2 linked regions of the Algoriphagus sp. Y33 genome follow. The protein of the gene in region 2 interacts with the protein of the main gene of each other region in a pairwise test. Links are inferred from orthologs where the notes say so. Each region holds a gene or a part of one and is shown on either strand. Other genes may lie near its edges.

Evidence for each region.
Region 1: the proteins of rlmN (region 2) and ftsZ interact in binary tests that used the Escherichia coli proteins (3 or more experiments, as listed by UniProt). The link is inferred for Algoriphagus sp. Y33 from one-to-one orthologs.

The regions. Positions count from the first base shown.
Region 1 is NZ_CP061947.1:6,032,354-6,038,748, reverse strand. Bases 2,905-5,739 are described here. They hold ftsZ (cell division protein FtsZ), read right to left. Parts: upstream 5,240-5,739; coding sequence 3,569-5,239; downstream 2,905-3,568. Other genes in these bases: ftsA (cell division protein FtsA), read right to left, coding at 5,348-5,739; ID165_RS24910 (NADPH-dependent FMN reductase), read left to right, coding at 3,041-3,565; ID165_RS24915 (purine-nucleoside phosphorylase), read right to left, coding at 2,905-2,945. Outside these bases: ID165_RS24920 (SDR family NAD(P)-dependent oxidoreductase), read left to right, coding at 157-1,713; more of ID165_RS24915, read right to left, coding at 2,118-2,904; more of ftsA, read right to left, coding at 5,740-6,395. UniProt on the Escherichia coli protein: Essential cell division protein that forms a contractile ring structure (Z ring) at the future cell division site. The regulation of the ring assembly controls the timing and the location of cell division.
Region 2 is NZ_CP061947.1:5,121,342-5,127,756, reverse strand. What follows is about bases 604-3,458. They hold rlmN (23S rRNA (adenine(2503)-C(2))-methyltransferase RlmN), read right to left. Parts: upstream 2,638-3,458; coding sequence 1,570-2,637; downstream 604-1,569. Other genes in these bases: ID165_RS20930 (6-bladed beta-propeller), read left to right, coding at 3,211-3,458; ID165_RS20940 (outer membrane beta-barrel protein), read right to left, coding at 1,036-1,512; ID165_RS20945 (rhomboid family intramembrane serine protease), read left to right, coding at 604-876. Outside these bases: more of ID165_RS20945, read left to right, coding at 1-603; more of ID165_RS20930, read left to right, coding at 3,459-4,413; ID165_RS20925 (ABC-F family ATP-binding cassette domain-containing protein), read left to right, coding at 4,681-6,415.

The sequences.
Region 1 (6,395 bases), 910 kb from region 2 along the record:
AAATGGCAATCTCCGCCCAATAAGCATTTATTTCAAAGCTGTCAATAACTTGGAGTACACCAAGAAATGACCTCCTTGCTTTACATTACACATCCCAAAAAACTCTTTTCCCAATTTTTTAATCTCTACTTTTACGCCTTTGCAAGTACAATAACCATGGAAAAGGAAGCACTACCTGAAACCCTAAAAATCACATCTGAAAATATCGCACAGTGCATTGCTGTGTTGGAAGGCTTGAATGCGGATACGGATCAAATTTTTGACATCCCAAAGGAAAGCAGGCTTGCTTTGTTTAAGGCTGCCGGGCAATTTTCCCGACCAAGCAAAGAGGAATTAGCAGAGCGAAAAAAAGGAGCAAAAAAAATCTACCGAAAAAAAATCGCAGCTAAAGACAGTTCTGCCCGCAATGCTACAGGAATTCGCTCCGCACGGGATGCCTCGATTTTCATAGCTCCCCGCATGCTGGACTTGACAGGCAAGGAAGCAGATAAAGCTCTCCAACTTGAATCTCCCAGAACGTGTTATGTTTGCAAGGTATCCTTCGACCGACTTCACCATTTCTACGACACCATGTGTACGAGTTGTGGAGACTTCAATTATGCCAAGCGCTTCCAGACGGCAGACCTGAAAGATCAAGTGGTTTTGGTCACAGGTTCCCGGCTGAAAATCGGCTACCAGATCACGCTAATGATGCTTCGCTCCGGAGCTACGGTGATAGCCACGACAAGGTTTCCCGTGGATTCTGCATTGCGGTATGCCAAGGAGCCTGATTTCAGCGAATGGGGTGACCGTCTTCACATTCATGGACTGGATTTGAGACATATCCCTAGTGTGGAGATTTTTTGCAATTACATCGAGCAACGATACGCAAGACTGGATGTGCTAATTAACAATGCCGCCCAGACAGTCCGAAGACCAAGCGGTTTCTATCAGCATTTGATGGAAAACGAATCCTTGTCCCGGTCTGATCTTTCTTCGGCTTCGCAAAAACTACTTTCCGATCACCATGCTTGCCTTCAAGAGATCCGCATTCTGAGCCAGGAATTTGCCGAAGGAGAGAACAAAAACCTGCCTGTATCCTGGCATGGAAAGCAATTGGGAATTGGACTTACTTCCTCTGCCAAGCTCACACAAATCCCCTATAGCATTGACGATTCTTTAAGTTCTGAAGAAATTTTTCCACTCGGAAAACTCGATGCAGACCTTCAGCAAGTGGACTTACGAAAAACCAACAGCTGGAGGCTGAAACTGGGAGAAATCCACACCAACGAAATGCTGGAAGTACAGTTGGTTAATTCTGTTGCACCTTTTGTGCTTTGCAATCGCCTAGTGAACATTATGAAGAAAGACTGTACGGGCAAAAAGCACATCATCAATGTCTCGGCAATGGAAGGGAAATTCCATCAGTTTCATAAGGAAGCCAGACACCCCCATACCAACATGGCCAAGGCCGCATTGAATATGATGACACTGACTTCTGCAGCTGAATTACCTAAATTTGGGATTTACACCAATGCTGTGGATACAGGCTGGGTAACTGATGAGGATCCTGTGGAACTTGCTAAACGAAAGCAAGAATTGCACGACTTCCAGCCCCCACTGGATATAGTCGATGTAGCAGCCCGGGTGCTGGATCCACTCTTTGATGGGATTAATACGGGAAAACACTGGAATGGCAAGTTTCTGAAGGACTATAAGCCTACTAGCTGGTAGACAGGTGTTATTATCTCCCGCCATGGCGCAAAATAGCAACTTAGTCCAGCTTCTGGAGAAGCAGGACAACTATGAAAAGCGCTCACAGTGAAGATGGAGATTACCGCAGAGAGTACGGTTAATGAACCACCCCCATTCTAAAAAAGGCTGAAAGCCCTAAATACCCTCAGGGTTGGGTTATGTTGAAATTCAATTGTCTCCAAAAGCTCTGAATGAGAGAAATAAAACATGCATCCCCATACCTGACACCTTATGCTCAGAATTTTATCCTATCGTAAAATTGAAAAATATTAGCATTTGCACAGAAATAGGTAAACTCTATTCTATGATCTCTATGTGGCTATACGGTTACAAAAATCTAGTCCTGCTTTTGGAAAAGTAGGACAACCATTGAGTTTTTACCTTCAATCTATCTCTATCTGCCTCACCACTTCCTTGATAATTTCGGCCATCATAGGCTCTGCTTTAGCGGCAGCTGCAAGTACAGCTGCGATGGTAACAGGTTCAATTTTGCCTTCTACACCTAAGTCGGTGATCGCAGAAATCCCAAAAACCTCTATCTCCATTTGCCTAGCTACAATCACTTCAGGCACAGTACTCATTCCCACAGCATCAGCTCCGATACCCCGTAGATACTTGTATTCTGCGGGAGTTTCCAGATTTGGCCCCTGCACTCCCACATAAACCCCCGTATGCACCCGGAAATTATTTTCTTTTGCAAATCCAAGCGCAATTGCAATCAAATTTGCGGAATAAGCATCGCTCATGTCCGGAAATCTCGGTCCAAACTCATTGTAATGCTTCCCTCGAAGAGGGCTTTCGGGAAACAAATCGATTTGATCACGGATCAACATCACATCCCCTACTTCCTGATCAGGATTGAGCCCTCCGGAGGCATTTGAGACGAGTAAGGTTTTCACCCCGAGCTGCTTCATGACACGGATGGGAAAAGTAACTTGCTGCATAGAATAGCCTTCATAGTAATGAAACCTTCCTTTCATCGCCATGACCTTTTTGCCTGACAGTTCCCCGAAAATCAATTTCCCTGAATGACTTTCTACTGTAGCCAGTGGGAAATGGGGGATATTAACATATTCAATTTCTTTCTCAATGGTGATCTGATCTCCCAAATGTCCAAGCCCTGTTCCAAGAATGATAGCGATTGACACATCACTGGTATATTGCGAACGAATAAACGAAGCTGCTTCTGAGATTTGAGTTAGGTAGTTCATAGAGATTAATTTGCCAGCCCTAAATATATAAATTACCGAGCATCTTCGAACTTTTGCAGAGCCAAGAATGTAGTTCTTTCATAAAAAACAAAAAAATGATCAAGATAATCGTAGGAACCAACCGCAAAAATTCTGTTTCCAAAACCATCGCTGAGCTCTATCAAAGCATTTTAAAGGAAAGAGGGGTGCAATCCGAAATCTTGGAATTGGAAAATTTACCTGGAGATTTTGTTGAGAACGCCTTGTATGAAAATAACGGGAAACATGAATTGTATAACGAGTTTCACGATCAGTTGGTTAATGGGAAAAAGTTTGTTTTCATTGTGCCTGAATACAACGGTTCTTTCCCGGGAATACTAAAAACTTTCATCGACGGGATGACTTATCCTAATACATTTAGGAATAAAAAATGTGCTCTAGTGGGCATTTCTTCCGGAATAGGCGGCGGTGGCATCGCAATGAGCCACCTTACCGACATCTTCCATTATCTGGGAATGCATGTCCTCGCTCTTAAGCCAAAACTGGCTAAAATAGAGCAAAATATGTCAGATAACCTGCTCACCAACAGGTTGTACTTGGACTTGCTGCAAACCCAGGCAGACATGCTACTTGATTTTTAGGACTTAGTCCACATTATCATGCAGGAATCTATTATTTCCTAGAATCTCATTGTCATCGCTCAAGTTGTACTTGCTGATGCTTGGCTCAGAGCTATGCTGAGGTTCGTTTAACACGACATTTTTGCGCTGATAGGCAGGCACTTCCATTTTCTCTTTCAATTCTTCAGGAGTTGGATTGAATGCACGGTTGCCTTTTAGCTTTTCGAAACGCTCATGTGCTCTTTGAATAGCTTTTTGTTTCATTTGCTCATAGTAATCATTTGCAAAAGCCGGAGAGGCAGGCTCTTCTTTTTTAGTTTCTTCCACAGTTTTCTTTTCTTCCTCTTCCTCAAAAAGATCGTGTACAATTTTCTCCTGAGCAGGCTTTGGCGCTTCAGCTTTCACTTCTTCCTTAGGCTTCATGAAAGTAAATAGGCTTTCTTTCTTAGGAGACGGCATAGGCGTTTCTACAGACTCCTTCTTTGGAGTTTCAGTTGTCGGCTTCACTTCAGCCGCAGAAGTTGGTGAAGGAGTTGAAGTTTTTGGCATAGAGAACACGAAAGTCGATCCGTTTGCAACCGGCTCTTCCCTTACTTTCTCAGATTTTCCTGAATCCAAATTGATCACAGTTTTCTCCTCTTCCACTTCTTGCACAGTGCTAGGCGCAGGAACAGGAATTGTCACAGCCTTTGGCGCTTCTACTTTCTTTCCTGTTCCTTCAAGTCGATCCATCTCAAAACCTGTAGCAATCACTGTCACGCGTATAGCTTTGCCCAGTTCTGCGTCGATACCTTGGCCGAAGATCACTTCTGCATTGTCACCCGCTTTTTCTTGGATATATTCAGTGATTTCGCTCAATTCGTCCATAGACAATTCCTCGTCTTCTCCGGACATGATAGAAAGCAAGATCTTCTCAGCTCCTTTGATGTCCACATTGTTTAGCAAGGGAGAAGAGATGGCAGCACCTGCAGCACGGATCGCACGTCCCTCGCCTTCCTCAGTGGAAGAACCCATCACAGCTGCACCTGCATCTTTCATTACCGTCTTCACATCTTCAAAATCCACGTTGACATCCTGATGAACAGTGATGATCTCAGCGATAGATCTGGCAGCAGTAGATAGAATATCATCTGCTTTGCTGAAGGCAGTTCTTATAGCAAGATTGCCATAGATCTCTCTTAGCTTGTCATTCAAAATCACCAGTACAGTATCGCAATTTTCCCGTAATGCTTCAATACCGGCCTGGGCAACATTCATTTTCTTTCTTCCTTCGAACATGAATGGCGCGGTCACAATACCCACTGTCAGGATATTAAGTTCTTTCGCAATTCTAGCAACTACGGGAGCTGCACCTGTACCGGTACCTCCACCCATTCCGGCAGTGATAAATACCATTTTCGTATTATCAGCCAATAGCTCACGGATCTCATCCTCTGATTCTATGGCTGCATTCCTTCCTTGCTCAGGATTGGCACCGGCACCTAGACCTTCGGTCAAATTGGCACCAAGCTGCAATCTAAGCGGAACCGGGCTAGATTTAAGCGCTTGGGCATCTGTATTGACTACCACAAACTCCACATCCTTAATCCCTAACCCAAACATGTGGTTCACGGCATTGGAGCCGCCTCCCCCTACACCGATTACTTTAATAATCGACTTGGGGTTTTTCTGTAAATCAAATCTGTAATCTTTCATGTTATCTGACATATTTATATTTATTGGTGAATTTTCTATGGTTGCACTAGTGTTTTTTTAAAAAGGGAAATTGGCAGCAAAGCCAACAATCTCCCCCAATCATAAGCCCTAGTAGTTAATATCGTCGCCGATATCATCACTGAGAATTCCTTTCAGTCTTCCGGCTATTTTATCGAAAATATCTTTTGGACTGATGTCCATTGGTTTTTGTCTTTTAATGGTTCTTCCGTTTGCCGTTCTGTTGGCATAACCTTGATCTCTGTCGTCAAGTGCTTTGAAACCTGCAAGTACAAGACCTACAGAAGTAGCGTACATTGGGCTCTTCACCTCCTCAATTACTGACTTACCCAAATGCTCATTCGGATAGCCAATTCTCGTATCAAGTCCCGTCATGTATTCAAATAGCTGACTGATAAACTGTAATTGTGAGCCCCCCCCTGTCAACACTATTCCACCGGCCAGTTTTTTGTAATGTCCGCTTTGCATAATTTCATTCTGCACGATCTCAATAATCTCTTCCATTCTTGCCTGAATAATTGAAGCTAGGTTTCGGATAGAAATTTCCTTGGGAGCTCTATTTCTCAGACCGGGTATTGATACGATTTCATTGGGATTTGCTTCTTCTGTGATGGCTTTGCCAAACTTGGTCTTCAGTAGTTCAGCCTGATTCTGCATCACCATGCAGCCTTCTTTGATGTCTTTGGTGATGATGTTTCCACCCAAAGGAATCACGGCGGTATGACGGATAATATTCTCATAGAAGATGGCGATGTCTGTGGTTCCGCCCCCTATATCTATCAAACAAACGCCCGCTTCTTTCTCATCATCGCTCAATACAGAAAGTGAACTTGCCAATGGCTCAAGAATTAACTGCTTGGATAGTAATTCTGCACGGCGTACACATCTGTTGATATTGTTGATAGCGGTAGTCTGGGCTGTGATGATATGGAAATCAGCTTCCAGACGAGTGCCGGACATCCCTACAGGATCTTTGATCCCCCCTTCATAATCCACGGTATAATCCTGCGGCATTACGTGAATGATGGTATTGCCCGGAGGAATAAGAATGTTTTCCATTTCGCTGGAAAGTCTCCTTACATCTTCAATGGTGATCTCATCATCCGTAGGCTGGCGCATGATACTGCCACTTTGGATC
Region 2 (6,415 bases):
AAGCTGATTGCCATTAATCTTTTGGTGTTTTTCGTTGTGCTGATCTTTCGGGTGTTTATGACTATCGGTGGATTGGGTGATTTGTACACCACCGCGCTTTCATATCTGATGATGCCTGCTGCTTTACCGAGACTCGGTACACAGCCATGGAGTATTTTTACCTACATGTTTTTGCATGAGGGAATATTCCATATTCTCTTTAACATGCTTTTCCTCTTCTGGTTTGGACAGCTGATTCATCAGTTTCTGGGAAGTAGAAAGCTAGCCAATCTCTACATTCTTGGAGGTTTGGCTGGAGCACTTTTTTATGTACTGATATACAATTTGGCTCCTTATTTCAGTCAGTCTATCAATAGTTCCCTGATGCTTGGAGCGAGTGCAGGAGTATTTGCTATCGTGGTAGGAGCAGCTACCCTCAGTCCTAATACTACATTCTTCCTATTACTACTAGGGCCGGTAAAGATCAAATATATTGCGATCTTCTATGTGATTCTATCATTTGCCAATTCTGTAGGTGCTAATGCAGGCGGAGAACTGGCACACTTGGGAGGAGCATTGCTTGGTTATCTCTACATCATTCAGCTCCGTAAAGGAAATGATTGGGGAGTGCCTGTGCAGAAGGTTGGGATTTTTTTCGAGGATCTTTTCTCCGGGAGAAAAAGCAATGTAAAAGTCTCCTACCGTAAAGCAAAAACCACCAGTGGGGGTGGATTTTCCTCTTTCAAGAAGTCTTCTAAATCTACTTCTACACCCGTTAATTCCGGTGAGGCAACCCAAGAGGAAATAGATAAGATACTGGACAAAATCGCCGACAGAGGTTACGAAGCACTGAATAAGGAAGAGAAACGGAAGCTGTTTGAGTTTTCGAAAAAGTAGAATTTTAGCCGCAAAGAGCACAAAGAAAACGCAAAGGTCACAGCCAAGCTTGATCATTGATTAGGACGAATAGTGAATGTGGCTTATTATTCTATCACATAGTTTCTAGGCTCTAGGTTCTAGAATCTAATATCTTACATCTTGATACTTGCTACTCACTTACAATGGAATTGCCAACCCAACTCTAAATCCGACTTCTCTTGGAAAAGGGCTTTGGAAGCGAAACTCAGTACTTAGGCCAATAAACTCCGTCACGCGTACATACGCTCCCACACCCATATTAGCTCCTTTTTGGTTTCTTCTCGTACCTGCTCCATCCGGCTGGGTATCTACCCAAGTCTGACTATATCCTGCCATAAAATAAAGCTGGGAAGGTCCTTCTGAAACATAATACCGCAAATCGGCACTGAGGTTACTTTCCTTTCCCACCTGCGGAAAGACAAACGTATAACTGGGCATCAGGGCGAATTTGTCTACAAAGAAATATTCTATTCCAGCACCGACTCCGAAGTTATGGTACCTCAAACCATAGGTTCCATAGCCATGAAACCGTGCATTTCCCTGTTCCTGGGTTTGAGCTGCAGTGACAAAAGAGGGCATAAAAACTGTCCAAAAAATCAGTAAAGCCTTGTTCATAACGTATGTTTTTAAAATAGATTAGTAGTTAGATGGCTTTAGCGAAGAAAGCAAATCTCAGGCGGTATTCAGTTCAGCCACTTCGTTTTTATTGGCCAATTGTCCACAGGCTGCATCGATATCCTGGCCACGGGATTTTCTTACTTTGGCTATGATTCCCTGTGACTCCAATACCCGTACATACATGTCCACGGCTTCTTGCTTAGCCTGTCGGAATTCTCCCTCGTCTATTGGATTATATTGGATCAGATTGACTTTGGAAGGGATGATCTTGCAGAATTTTGCCAGCGCACGGGCATGTCTCTCGTCGTCATTGATCCCATCCCAAATCACATATTCGTAGGTGACTTTCCGTTTGGTCTTTTCGTACCAGTATTTTAGAGATTCCCCCAGTTCTTCCACGGGATTACTGTCGTTGATAGGCATCAAGCGTGAACGGGTTTCATTGATGGCTGAGTGAAGCGATACCGCCAAGTTGAAGCGAACTTCATCATCTGCGAGTTTACGGATCATTTTAGTCACGCCTACGGTAGAAACAGTGATTCTTCGGGGTGCCATTCCCAGCCCTTCGGGTGAGGTGATCTTATCTATTGCTTCCAGCACATTGGCATAGTTCAGGAGCGGTTCTCCCATTCCCATAAAAACAATATTGGTCAGTGGACGCTGAAAATAGGTTTCCGCTTCATCTTTGATCGCCACCACCTGATCGTAGATCTCGTCTGGGTTCAGGTTACGCATGCGCTTCAATCGTGCCGTGGCGCAGAAATTACAATCCAGGCTGCAACCCACCTGAGAGGAAACACAGGCAGTAATCCGCTTTGTCGTGGGTATCAGAACTGACTCTACGATCTTGTTATCATAGAGCTTTACCGCATTCTTGATCGTCCCATCAGAGGAATGCTGCATCAGATCCACACGGATATGGTTGATCTCAAAATGCGCTTTGAGCATTTCCCGTGTACTCAGCGAGATATTGCTCATCTCATCAAAGTTCTTCAGAGACTTATTCCACAGCCATTCATATACCTGTTTGGCGCGGAATTTCTTTTCCCCATGAGCCAAAAAGAATTCTTCCAACTGGGAAAGGGATAGCTTACGGATGTCTTTTTTCTGAATTGCTTCCATAGCACAAAGGTAAGACTTTTCAGACTAGCAAGTAGCTAGAGAAAAGCATCAAGATACGAGAGCCAAGATTTTAGAATCAAGGAATTTCGACTTGAAAGTAGAATTTGGTGAAATTCTAATTAGGTAATTTCCATGGGTTCTGGGAATAATTATAAAGTGTCCGATTTTGCATACCCTATACAGGGTGTTTTTAGTGAACTGACGATTTTTTCGTTTTAAAGATTTGGATTGAAATAATAATAATATGTTACGGCTAGCTAATCAGTCGGTTAGTCGCTCTTGGCCAAGAGGTAGTTAAAAAATTGAAATTTTAAAACCACGAAAAAAGTAATTTTAGGAATAGGAATCGTTGGCATGATGACTTTATCATTCACTCCAATTACACAGACTCCAGCAAGTGGAAGTTATTGGATACAAACGATTGATTGCACTGGAGGGGGAAGTGTAACACGCTGTAGATTTGATGGCTCCCAAACTTGTGATGTATCAGGTCAAAAGCATTGCGATGAAGTTGGAACAATAGGGTAATTAGGTAAGCTGCCTGTGGAAGACAGGCAGCTATAACACAGAATAATGGGCAAAACAACTATACTTTACTTTCTTGTTTTTTTTACTCTTTTGTCATGTAAGCAATCCTCCAAAAAAAGTATTGTAAATGAGAGAGTGATAAAAATTGATTTGGACAATTCCACCCAACAGAAGTTATCGGACATATTCAAAGGGATAAGTTATACTTTATTAAAAAGTGATGATGCTAATCCTTTGGTAGAGCCCTATCAAATTCATATAAATGACAAGTTTATTTACGTACAAGATTATTTTAACAGCAATGTACACAGGTTTGACAGATTTGGAAATATTGATTTTATATTTAAAGCCAACGGTCAAGGACCAGGAGAATACCAACAAGTGGAAGTTTTTCAGGTTAGGGAAGACACTCTTTTAATTTTAGATAGAAGTCTGAGGAAGATAGTGTCATTTGACACTGTCCAATCACTATTAACAGAGGAAAAAATTCCAAAAAATGCCTCTTCATTTATTGCGAGAAGTGGAAGAACCTTGTTTTTTATGAACAATATTAGGGACGGATCAGATTACAATTTTCTAGTATTTGAGGGAAAGGAACTTATTGAAGAAGCAATCGAAATCAGACTAGGGTTCGACAAATTTCAGTTTGGGGTCCGTAATGGTTTCAGTCCCGGTTTTGAGGGAGGATTTGTTTTTCCTATTCCTTATACAAGCCAAGTTGTTTTTTTCGACGAGAAGTTAAAATTCAAACAGCGTTTGGAATTTGATTTAGGGTTACAGGGTGTAAATGAATTGGATTTTATTAGATTAAATAGTGTTGATAGAGATACTTACCAAAATTTCATCAGGGAAAATCAGCTAGTGGAACACATTTCAATGTTTACTGCATTGGGAGATTTATATTTTATGTCTTTATACCAATATAATAAGGGCATACATTTTATCTTATTAGATAAAGAATTCAATATTTTGTCCCAAGTTTCTGGTTTTGAAAACGATATAGATGAAATGCGGATCAGAAATATCCCATGGACATACTACAATGATCAAGTGATTTATAGTATTAATTCTATTGATTTTTATAATGACTATGCTAATAAATTTGCTGGGGAAAAGGTAGAAATCGAGCCAGATAACATCCATGATTTTTTTCAAAAGAATAAGGAGGAATTGATGAATGACCAAACTGTATTGGTTTCATTGAAGCTTCGAAATGACCTTTCTTCTGTTTCTAAAGTACAAAGGTAAGCCTTTCTGGAGTAGGATGGAGATTTAACTATTTTAAAACTCAAGAACCACCAGCATGGTGATTGAAAATCTCTAACTAATGGACTTCCATAGAGTGATTTGGCTCAAAAATGTCCAAAACCATCTAATTCTGCTCATTCCTTCCACGTGCCGTATTTTTATTCAAATTGAGCTGGTCATCGTAAAACATGAAATAATTACTTGTGCATTTAAGAAGCTCATTTGAATTAAAGCATTTCTTGCCTGCCTTTTCCTTACTTTTGCGGCATGAATTACCTTTCGGTCGAAAATCTCAGTAAAGCGTTCGGTGAGCGCAAGCTTTTTTCCAATATCTCTTTTGGCATTTCCCAAGGCCAGAAAATCGCCCTTGTAGGCATCAACGGCGCAGGCAAGTCTACCCTGATGAAAATAATCATGGGCTTGGAGATTCCTGACACAGGTCAAGTTGGAACCAATCAACAGGTGAAAGTGGCCTATGTGCACCAAAACCCGGTCTTTGAGGGGACAATGAGTATTTACCAGACCATTTTCGATCAAAGCAATTCTGAAGTGCTCAAGGTGATCGAAGACTATCACAAAGCCATGCTGGAAGCAGAGCGGGGCATTGATAATTCTGATAAGATGTCGGTATTGTTTGAGAAAATGGACGCGTTCCAGGCTTGGGATTTTGAATATCAGGTGAAAGAAGTGCTCGGCAAACTGGGGCTTCATGATACAGATCTTCCTGTAGGGACACTTTCCGGCGGGCAGCGTAAGCGGGTTGCCTTGGCAAAAGCGATTCTGGAAAAACCTGATTTGTTGCTACTTGATGAGCCGACCAACCACCTTGATCTGGAAACCATTGAATGGCTGGAAGACTATTTGGCGAAAGCCAACCTTGCACTTTTTATGGTCACTCACGACCGCTATTTCCTGGAAAAAGTAACCAACGAAATCCTAGAACTCGATCAGGGAAAAATACATCGCTACCAAGGGAACTATGGTTACTTCCTTGACAAGAAAGAGGAGCGAATGGAGATCGAAGATATAGAACTCGAAAAAGCCAAAAGCCTATACAAAAAGGAACTGGATTGGATCCGTCGTCAGCCAAAAGCAAGAAGCACCAAGGCAAAATACCGCGTGGATGCTTTCGAAGATACCAAAGAAAAAGCCTCCCAAAAGCGTGAAGAACGTGATATTCAGTTGACTGTAACTACTCAGCGGCTTGGTAATAAGATTATAGAAATCGACAAGCTCCAAAAGTCTTTTGGAGACAAGCCCATCGTCAATGATTTCTCCTACACCTTTAAGAAGAAAGACAGGATCGGAATAGTAGGCCCAAATGGTGCCGGAAAGACTACTTTCCTCAATATGATCACGGGTCAGCTTGCCCCTGATTCCGGAACCGTTGCTATCGGGCAGACTACAGCTTTTGGTTACTACAAGCAGGAAGAAGGGAGTTTTGATGAGGAAAAGCGTCTGATTGACATTGTAAAGGAAGTCGCAGAAGTGGTGACGATCGCCGGTGGTGCTACGATTACCATATCCCAGTTTCTGACTCAATTTGGCTTTCCCCCAAAGCAACAGCATACGCCAATCGCCAAACTCAGTGGAGGAGAGCGTAGAAGACTTCAGCTATTGATGGTTCTGATCAAAAATCCAAACTTCCTAATTCTGGATGAGCCGACCAATGACCTGGATTTGATGACGCTGAACACGCTGGAAGAGTTTTTGGATACCTTCCCGGGCTGTTTGATCATCGTTTCCCACGATAGGTATTTCATGGATCGCTTGGTGGAACATTTGTTTGTCTTCGAAGGAGAAGGCGAGATCAGTGATTTTCCGGGAAATTATTCTGAGTTCCGCGAGACAGAAAAGAGCCAAGAATCTAGAACCAAGAGTCAGGAATTCAGAACCAAGAGTCAAGAAGAAAAGACACAAGCAACAAGTAGCAAGAATCAAGATGCTGAAGCCAAAGTTTCGGCTCCTACAAAGGCTAAAGCCAGTTTTAAGCAAAAGCAAG